DNA from 3 places in the Paenibacillus sp. EKM10P genome. Region 2 is predicted to be linked to each of the others. Evidence: riboswitches for the same ligand, from Rfam matches in the RefSeq annotation. Region 2 holds a riboswitch; each other region holds the start of a gene.
What was found. Region 2 has a riboswitch for glycine ahead of gcvT (glycine cleavage system aminomethyltransferase GcvT). Riboswitches for the same ligand answer to the same signal wherever they lie in the genome.
Positions count from the first base shown of each region.

Region 1 (3,280 bases), on a different contig from region 2:
GTCCAGCGCAGACATGATAGCCTATGTACCTAAATCAGAACGTAAGAACGATCATGCTATAGAAATTTCGTCCGAACGACTGGAGGACATCTTGGCAGGGAAGGTAAACGCCCGTTTTCCAAAGCGTGAAGGTGTGGACTTTTACCACCACTACAAAGAAGATATTGCCTTGTTTGCAGAAATGGGCTTTAAAGTATTCCGGATGTCCATCCACTGGTCGCGGATTTTCCCGAATGGATATGATGCCGAGCCGAATGAAGCGGGATTGCAATTCTACGACAATGTATTCGATGAGCTGCGCAAGTATGGTATTGAGCCTTTGGTAACACTGTCGCATTATGAAACACCGCTAGGTCTGACACAGAAGTATAATGGCTGGTTGGGACGCGAAGTCGTGGATCATTACGTAAAATATGCCGAAACGGTATTTACACGCTATAAGGATAAAGTAAAATACTGGCTGCCCTTTAACGAAATTAATGTCATGACTATGAGCCCGTTTACAGGCGGAGGTGTGGTTATTGACCGTGTAGAAAACAAGCAACAAGCGATATATCAAGCATTGCACCATCAATTTGTAGCAAGTGCATTGGCGACCAAACGGGGACATGAGATCATTCCGGGTGCTCAGATCGGCTGTATGCTGGCCCGCATTGAAAGCTACCCACATACGTGTAACCCAGAAGATATCCTGAAAGCACAGCATGAAAATCAAATGAACCTGTTCTTTACGGATGTGCATGCTCGTGGGGAATATCCCAACTATATGAACCGCTATTTTGAAGAAAATAATATTGTGATCCAGACAGAACCCGGCGATGCCGAAATTTTGAAAAATAACACGGTCGATTTTATCTCATTTAGTTACTATATGACCTTGACCGTATCGGCAGGGCCAGAAGGCGAAAAGGCAGCAGGGAACCTGATAGGCGGTGTGAAAAATCCGTATCTGCAGTCTTCCGACTGGGGATGGCAGATCGATCCGATCGGTTTGCGTGTTACACTGAATACGTTTTATGATCGCTATCAAAAGCCACTGTTCATCGTGGAAAATGGCCTGGGTGCGTATGATAAGGTAGAAGAAGACGGCTCTGTGCATGACACGTATCGCATTGATTACTTGCGTCAGCATATTGCCCAAATGAAGGAAGCGATTGCTGACGGTGTTGATCTGATTGGTTACACCAGCTGGGGACCTATCGACCTTGTGAGCATGTCTACGTCCGAAATGTCCAAGCGCTACGGATTTATTTACGTTGATCTGGATGATGACGGTAACGGAACGCTTCAACGCTCCAAAAAGGACTCATTTAACTGGTATAAAAATGTGATAGCAACCAACGGTGAAGAATTGTAATTCCATATCGTTTTGGCGGGTACAGCAGAGAAAATCCTCAGGATGCAATCTGCTGTACCCGCTTTTTGTATAGACACTCTATTGATTCTTTCAGAGGGCTTCACAAATTTTTCACTTGTAATAAGCTGAAATTTTTCTGTATAATGAATAAAAATTTCATATGTCTGGTTGATGTTTGCGGGAGATGGAATGAAAGTTCCAACCGAAGGGGCAAAACTCTCAGGTGCTTAGGCTGATTTACAGCAACGAGCAGGGACCGTAAACGGACAGAACTCTGGAGAGACCCTTAATTGGGCGCCGAAGGTGCACCGCAGATCACATCTGCTTAAACTCTCAGGCAAAAGGACAGAGACGCGAATAACCTGTGACAGGGATAGCCCTAGGCTTTTATAAGCTTTTAGAGGTGAAATCCTGCACAAGATGGTTGTATTTTTTCGTGCCTTTAACCTCTCCAGGAGTCGAATCAACAGATTTGACTCTTTTTTGTTTTCTACTATGCTGGAGGAGCGGGTTGAAATGAATTTGGTACATGTGTTAGAAACGATTAGTAGTTGGATATGGGGGGCGCCTCTCATCATCCTTGTTATGGGAACGGGGTTATGGCTGACCATACGTCTAAAAATGTTGCAGGTATTCCGCCTGCCCCTGGCGATCAAGCTCATCGGTAAGGCCCCGAATGAAGGTAGCGGGGATGTAAGTAGTTTTGCGGCTTTGAGTACAGCATTGGCGGCTACCGTCGGTACAGGAAGTATTGTCGGTGTAGCGACGGCCATTAAGCTGGGCGGGCCGGGTGCCTTGTTCTGGATGGTCGTTGCAGCCTTCTTTGGGATGGCGACGAAATATGCGGAAGGTGTACTTGCGGTAAAATACCGGGTGAAGGATCGGAATGGACAATTTTCCGGCGGCCCGATGTATTATATTGAAAAAGGCCTGGGACGCCGTTTTAAACCGTTGGCGATGCTGTTTGCTTTTTCAGGGATGCTGGTAGCGTTGTTCGGAATTGGAACATTCCCTCAGGTCAAGGCGATTGTATCTTCGACTGAAAACAGTTTTGGCGTTCCGCCGATTGTAACGGCGCTGACAATTGCTGTCCTTACAGGTCTTGTGACCATTGGTGGACTCAAAAGCATTGCCAAGGTATCGACGAAGGTCGTTCCTTTTAAAACAGGCCTGTATGTATTAATTTGTATCATTGTACTGATTCGATTTGCTGACCAACTTCCTGCCGCAATTGCGCTTGTGCTTCATTCGGCATTTTCAACTACATCGGCAACCGGCGGATTTGCAGGAGCTACGATTATGCTGGCCATGCGCAGTGGGGTAGCCAGAGGTATTTTTGCCAACGAAGCTGGATTGGGGAGCGCACCGATTGCAGCCGCAGCTGCCAAAACCAAATGGCCTGCGGAACAAGGGCTGATTTCCATGACAGGCGTATTTATTGATACGATGGTTATTTGTGTGATGACCGGGTTGACGTTACTGGTTAGCGGGGTGTGGAGCGGGCCTACCGATGCAGGCTTGATGACTCAGCAAGCCTTTTCCAGTGCATTTCCGCTGGGAGCAGAGCTGCTCACCATCATCCTGATTATGTTCGCATTCACCACCATGCTCGGCTGGAACTATTACGGGGAACGCTGTGTTGAATACTTGCTTGGGGTTAAGTGGATCAAGCCTTATCGTTATTTGTTCATTGTACTGGTTGGCGGGGGCGCGTTCATTAAACTGGATGCGATTTGGCTGCTGGCAGATATTTTTAACGCCATGATGGCTTTTCCGAACCTGATTGCACTGCTCGGCTTGTCGGGAATTGTTGTTGCAGAAACCCGGACTTATATGAATTCCTTGTATCCTAATAAGAACAAGGGTATTCTTGCTGGTGCCAATGTAGGGGCGGCTATCCAAGTAGAAGAAAAGGGACAAACG
Region 1 covers NZ_JAALET010000012.1:76,425-79,704, reverse strand. The annotation lists gene HFE01_RS21600 (glycoside hydrolase family 1 protein) at 1-1,357, shown strand, start outside; glycine riboswitch at 1,526-1,610, shown strand; glycine riboswitch at 1,622-1,716, shown strand; gene HFE01_RS21595 (alanine/glycine:cation symporter family protein) at 1,874-3,280, shown strand, end outside.
Region 1: it holds a riboswitch for glycine, as region 2 does, so the genes downstream of both, HFE01_RS21595 (alanine/glycine:cation symporter family protein) here and gcvT (glycine cleavage system aminomethyltransferase GcvT) in region 2, are expected to answer to the same signal.

Region 2 (3,280 bases):
CTTAAAATTCATACTAAATGACAGCGCTATCTTCATCAACGAAATGAAAACGTACTTTCGTCATGAACGTTGATGACAACATTTAAATTTAAAATAACGTATTATACCTGCATAATTCTTCTTAATATGAACGATAACAATAGAAATTAGTCGAAAAAACAGTGCTGTAAATCTGCACCTTATGTAGAGGAGCTCACCTCTAAATCTAATAATCGACGTAATTACGCCTTCTAAAAGACAACAAAAAAATAGCCGCCATGTCAGATCATAGCGACTATTATATACACAAAACGAGCGGACTAACGATGCTTTTATTCAATTCAATATCCATATAAAAATTTAGAATAAAGCGCTAATATTCCATCTTATATTGCTCATTATTGTTCATCCGAAATCAACTGCTCGTACTGATCCGCAGACAGCAGCTTGCTCAGAGCTTCCTCGACATCATTGCCCATCTCTACTTCAATCATCCAACCCTTTTCATAGGGAGATTCATTCACCAGCTCAGGTGTGCTTTCCAGAGCTTCATTTACTTTCAATACGGTTCCCGCCACCGGAGCAAAAAGGTCGGATACGGTCTTCACCGATTCAATTGTACCAATCTCTGCCCCCTGTTCAATCGTTGCTCCCGCCCCAGGTAATTCCACAAAAACAATATCACCCAGTTGATGCTGTGCAAAGTCTGTAATGCCGATCCGCAACGTCCCGTCTGCTGTGCGCTGAACCCACTCATGTTCGTCTGTATACCAAAGTTCCCGTTTCACTTCACTCATCCTGCTTTCGCCTCACTTCCACATGAATAAAATGCTTTTAATCACCTGTATTAGACAGGTTAAGATTATGACAACATGAACACTCATGTCAATAATACTAACAAAAATACTTCATGTTATCTCATATAGCATAGAATATTAAAAAATGATAACTTGTAACAAACGCTTACATATCCTTATTTATACATTAAATGTTTTTTGGATTGTTTTATATGACATTTTTATTGACATTTTGAATGAATTTGCGTATTAATGGGTTATAGCAAATGCTTTTGGAAATACCCCGACAACTGCAAACGCGGATGAACGCGGAGGGAGAGACTACCCAAAAGATTCGCATAGCTGTTGTCGTTTCTGAGACAGTTGTGCACGCGAACTCGGATCAAGTTGTTACCTGCAAAACCGGGTAACCTACCGTTGATCCAAAAGGTAGCGCCGAAGGAGTAAACTTGCATTGCAGGTGAATCTCTCAGGCAAAAGGACCTCTGCCGGACGCATCTCTGGAGAGCATTCGCGATTAGAGCGGATCACCCAAGGGGAAACCTGGTTCACACCGGGGTAACTTTCTGGTATCAAGGACAGAGCTGAAAGAAGAGTATGGACTGCCGTCTATACGTTTCTTTCAGCCTGTCTTTTTTGTTTAGCCGATTACACTGGATAGGAGTGAAAAAATGTCTAATTTGCGAAGAACACCATTATTTTCGTCCTACGGGACGCAGCCCGGGGTTCGTTGTATTGACTTTGGCGGGTGGGAGCTTCCCGTTCAGTTTAGCGGCATCCAAAAAGAGCATGAGGCCGTCCGGCAACGCGCGGGTTTATTCGATGTCTCGCACATGGGCGAGTTTTTGGTTGAGGGCAAAGAAGCCGAGGCTTTTTTGCAATGGGTAACCACGAATGATGTCAGCCAGTTGGAACCGGGCCAGGCACAATATTCACTCCTGTGTTACCCCGATGGAGGCGTAGTGGATGACTTGCTTGTATACTGCAAAGGACCAGAGCGCTACATGCTCGTTGTGAATGCCTCCAACATCGACAAAGATTGGGATTGGCTCATGCGCCACGTACCTGCATCGGTTCATCTGGAGAATGTGTCTGATGCGATCGCATTGCTGGCATTACAAGGACCGGAAGCAGCACATATTGCCGCAGCCGTGACAGATGCAGATATTACGAATCTGGCATCTTTCCGATTCCATGAGAACGTGCAATTGTTCGGAGCAAAAGCACTCGTCTCCCGAACCGGATATACCGGGGAAGACGGTTTTGAATTTTATATACCTGCTGAGGAAGCACCCGCCGTGTGGAATGGTTTGCTTCGTTGCGGTGAATCGTATGGGCTAATTCCCGCTGGGCTTGGTGCTCGCGATACACTGCGGTTTGAGGCACGGCTGCCGCTGTACGGACAAGAGTTATCTGCCACCATTTCACCGCTTGAGGCTGGTTTAGGTTTCTTCGTCAAGCTGAATAAAGGAGATTTTATCGGCAGAGAAGCACTGCAACACCAGAAAGAACAAGGAATTCCTCGCAAGTTGATCGGGCTGGAAATGATTGACCGCGGTATCCCGCGCGCTCATTATCCAGTCTTCGCGGAAGGCCAACACATTGGTGAGGTCACAACGGGGACTCAATCGCCCACCTTGAAGCGTAATTTGGGGCTAGCCCTGGTGGACAGTCGTTTTAGCACCCTATCTACACCGTTAGAGGTCGAAATTCGAGGTAAACGCCTGCGTGCGGAAGTGGTCCCAGCCCCCTTTTATAAACGGTCACGCTGATCTTAATCCTCTTCACTCTAAAAAAGCGATCATGTCAGATACGAAATTCTGGATTTTCCAACTACGATTATGTATTAGCTAATTTACTATCTAAATTTTGCTTTTCGAAAGGAGCCAGAACTTATGAAGCAGCATCGCTATCTCCCCATGACCGAACAAGATCAAACCGAAATGCTGCGTGTGGTGGGCGTATCATCCATTGATGATTTATTCAGTGACATTCCAGAGGCAATTCGATACCAAGGGGAACTCCCTCTTTCCTCTCGGCTCGACGAAAGAGCCCTAACTCGCCACATGGCCGAGCTGGCCGGGCACAATGCCAATACAGATACACATGCCAGCTTTCTTGGTGCAGGTATTTATGATCATCATATTCCGTCCGTCATTCAGCACATCACCTCACGTTCCGAATTTTACACAGCCTACACCCCCTATCAGCCGGAAGTAAGCCAGGGCGAGCTGCAAGCCATTTTTGAATTTCAGTCGTATATTTGCGAATTGACAGGCATGGCAGTAGCTAATGCCAGTATGTACGATGGAGCGACAGCTCTGGCGGAAGCGGGCTCACTGGCCGCCGCAGCCACGCGCCGTAAACAGCTTATTGTATCAAGGTCTGTCCATCCAGAGGCACGCCAGGTATTGGCAGCCTATGCGCGCGGATTGGACTTGGACATCGTGGAGATCGGCTGTTCGGACGGCGTAACGGATGTCGATGCGCTTGCCGCGGCCGTA
Region 2 covers NZ_JAALET010000008.1:89,568-92,847, reverse strand. The annotation lists gene gcvH (glycine cleavage system protein GcvH) at 378-776, opposite strand; glycine riboswitch at 1,185-1,258, shown strand; glycine riboswitch at 1,272-1,368, shown strand; gene gcvT (glycine cleavage system aminomethyltransferase GcvT) at 1,448-2,548, shown strand; gene gcvPA (aminomethyl-transferring glycine dehydrogenase subunit GcvPA) at 2,672-3,280, shown strand, end outside.

Region 3 (3,280 bases), on a different contig from region 2:
TCCTTTGGCTTTGGTAGGATCAATAATAGCCAGCGTAGATCCCGCATGCATGGCAATCGAGCGTACACCCTTGGTAATGCCGAAGGATTGATCTGCGGCTACGATGTCCGTAGCATTTACATCGCCAAGCGCATTGTAACGGAAACGAACACCAAAGTTGGTCGCCAGCCAATCGGAGCTTGTTAATCCTTGCATCGCCGGTGATGCAGCTTCTTCTGCAGTCATGCCTTTGGCCGGATTAGTATAGGCTCCACGACGGTAGCCATTCATAACCTCGGAGGAATCCCAACGGTTTTTGTTACGGTCGGCATTATAATGGTCGGAGATGAAGAAGACACTTCCCCCGTTATTCACATATTGCAGCAGGGCAGCCTGCTCGGATGCCTTAAAGGCCACATTCGCTTCACCGATGATGAACACATCATATTGGCGCAGCTTATCATAGGTTATGGCCTGTTCTCCATAAGTAAAAGGAATAGGGCGGTTCAATTGATTCACAGTAAAGCCTACATTACGTAATCCATTGGCAAAGTCGGAGAAGGCGCCTTCAATGACCCAATCTGCTGCACCAGCCGTCTGTGCGTGCGTATTATCGAACAGCACCTTTTTGCCTTTTCCATCCGGCAGTGTAGTACCGGGTTGACCCGGGTTGCCAGGTTCAGGTTCGCCAGGTTCACCTGGTTCCCCCGGCTCGCTTCCACTCACCAGTTCCACAGCGCTTGGACTTTTTACTCCACCAAAATTATTGTAGGCACCAAGCGTACCTGTCACACGAATTTTGCTGCCGACCAGTTCAGGATGACCTGTTAACCCAAATTGCCCTCTGTACGCAGATGTCAGCTGCACATCCAATAGATTAGACGTGCTACGTTCATTGGCCTGGTCGGCAATCAGTACGTTAAAATCATTCGCAAACGGAGCAGAAAAATTAGCTGTTTTCGATCCGGTAGCATGTCCGACGATGTAGCCTTCCACCGTCACTGTACCTCCACTGCCTTGGCGCTGAAGTGCTTCGTCTACTGTCAATGCTCCCTCTGCCTTGACCTGACCGAATGGAACGAGGATCCCAATCAACAGCGATACGATCGCTGCTAGATGCAGCACCCCTTTCAAGCGTGAACCTGTGAACCGCAAGCCTTTTACCATACGTCAATATCCCTCCTATAATTCCATAAATGTACTTGTCCTCTATCAGATTAGCTGTCAATCTTCTAATTCCTTCCTGATTTCATCCATAATTATGTAAATTTTAATCTTTTTTATCGGAAACTCGCCTGTTTATGTAAAAATTGAAACCTGCGATTGACACCGAGCACGGCATACATTACGCTAAGAAAGATATGTAGAACGGTATACGCGAATGAAGATGACGGGAGAGTCTGTCCAGGGGCTTACACGCTGGCGGCACCGAAGGAGCAAGACGTCAGCACCCGGCTGGCGGATAATCTCTCAGGTCCATGTATCGTCATCTGACGCAACTCTGGAGAGAGCGCAAGCCACCCAAGGGGTAAGGCGGTAAGGACACCGCACGAAACTCTCAGGTAACGAGGACAGAGATAAGGGAAACTTCCTTATCCTGTCCTTTTTTGCGCTCACATTGTACGTCAGCATTAGGAACCGTCATAGCTGCGCACAAACGCGGAAATACCATATACTATGGTACTAGAACATACAGGGGGCCACACCATGCGTTTCAAAGATGTATTTTCCATTATCGGTCCGGCCATGACCGGACCTTCCAGTTCACACACTGCAGGCGCGGTGCGGCTTGCACGCGTTGCCCGTCACTGGCTCGGGATGCAGCCGGACCGTGCCCGCATGACACTGTACGGCTCCTTCGCCGACACCTACAAAGGACACGGTACAGACCTAGCACTCATCGCAGGCCTGCTCAATTACGATACAGACGACCACCGAATTCCAGATGCCGAGCAATGGGCGGCGCAGGCTGGAATGGCCGTGGAGTTTGCCGTCAGCGGACTACCCGCGCCCCATCCAAATACCGTCCGTTTTGAACTGTGGAAGGGTGAGGATCAGCGCACACTGCTGGGCTCCTCCATCGGCGGCGGCAGCATCCATGTCCAGCAGCTCAACGAATTCCGAGTCAACCTGACCGGGGAGCTGGCTACGTTGGTGCTTCTTCACTCGGATAAGCCCGGCACATTAGGTGCGGTGACTTCAGCACTCGGCGCTGCCGACATTAACATTGCCTATATGCATGTGGATCGCAAAGGCCGAGATGGAGAAGCACTTACCGCCATCGAAACGGACAGTCCTCCTACGGCTGAACTGATCGCAAAACTACGATCCTTACCACATATGTACGAAATTAAAATGATTAATTTGAAAAAAGGAGCTGAATCTGATGCGATTTAGCCATCTGCATGAAATCAGCGCCATATGCGCGGAGGAATCCACCACGATTGGCCGCCTGATGATTCAAGAGCAGGTACAAGAGACGAATACAACGGAAGAAGAAATCTTCCGCCAAATGTCTGATTATTATGAAGTCATGAAGGAGGCCGTTCATCGTGGTCAGACGCAAGACACCGTTTCCCGCAGTGGATTAACGGGCGGTGATGGCAAGCGTCTGGCCGAGTATCTGCGGGCAGGAGAAACCTGCTCCGGCGACGCCTCTGCACTCGCCATGGCTTATGCGCTCTCCGTGTCGGAGGTTAATGCGTCCATGGGGCGTATTGTGGCTACGCCCACTGCTGGCTCTTGTGGAGTCATCCCCGGTGTGTTCATTAGTGCGCAGGAGCGGTTCGGCTGGGATGATGAGCATATGGTGCACGGCTTGTTCGCAGCCGGAGCCATTGGCTACGTCATCGCCAACAATTCCTTCATTTCCGGCGCGGAGGGAGGCTGTCAGGCTGAGATTGGCTCAGCCATCGGGATGGCCGCTGGAGCTATGGTCGAGCTACGCGGCGGCACACCTGAGCAGGCCGTTCACGCCGTAGGCCTAGCGCTCAAGAACACGCTCGGTCTGATTTGCGACCCCGTCGCCGGACTCGTCGAGATTCCGTGCATCGTGCGCAACGGGCTGGGAGCCGTGACCGCACTTGCCGCAGCGGATATGGCTTTGGCGGGTGTGCGCAGCGCCATTCCGTCTGACGAAGTCATTGACGTAATGCTTGAAGTCGGCAGCGCGATGCCGTCGAAGCACCGCGAGACCGCCAAAGGCGGCTTGGCCCAGACACCCACTGGCAAGCGTTTGACCGAATCACTGACACGCAACACATCAACCAAGAAGAATAAATCGTAGCTTCTAAGCTTTAAA
Region 3 covers NZ_JAALET010000017.1:15,245-18,524, reverse strand. The annotation lists gene HFE01_RS24040 (DUF6359 domain-containing protein) at 1-1,146, opposite strand, end outside; glycine riboswitch at 1,361-1,475, shown strand; gene sdaAB (L-serine ammonia-lyase, iron-sulfur-dependent subunit beta) at 1,687-2,376, shown strand; gene sdaAA (L-serine ammonia-lyase, iron-sulfur-dependent, subunit alpha) at 2,366-3,265, shown strand.
Region 3: it holds a riboswitch for glycine, as region 2 does, so the genes downstream of both, sdaAB (L-serine ammonia-lyase, iron-sulfur-dependent subunit beta) here and gcvT (glycine cleavage system aminomethyltransferase GcvT) in region 2, are expected to answer to the same signal.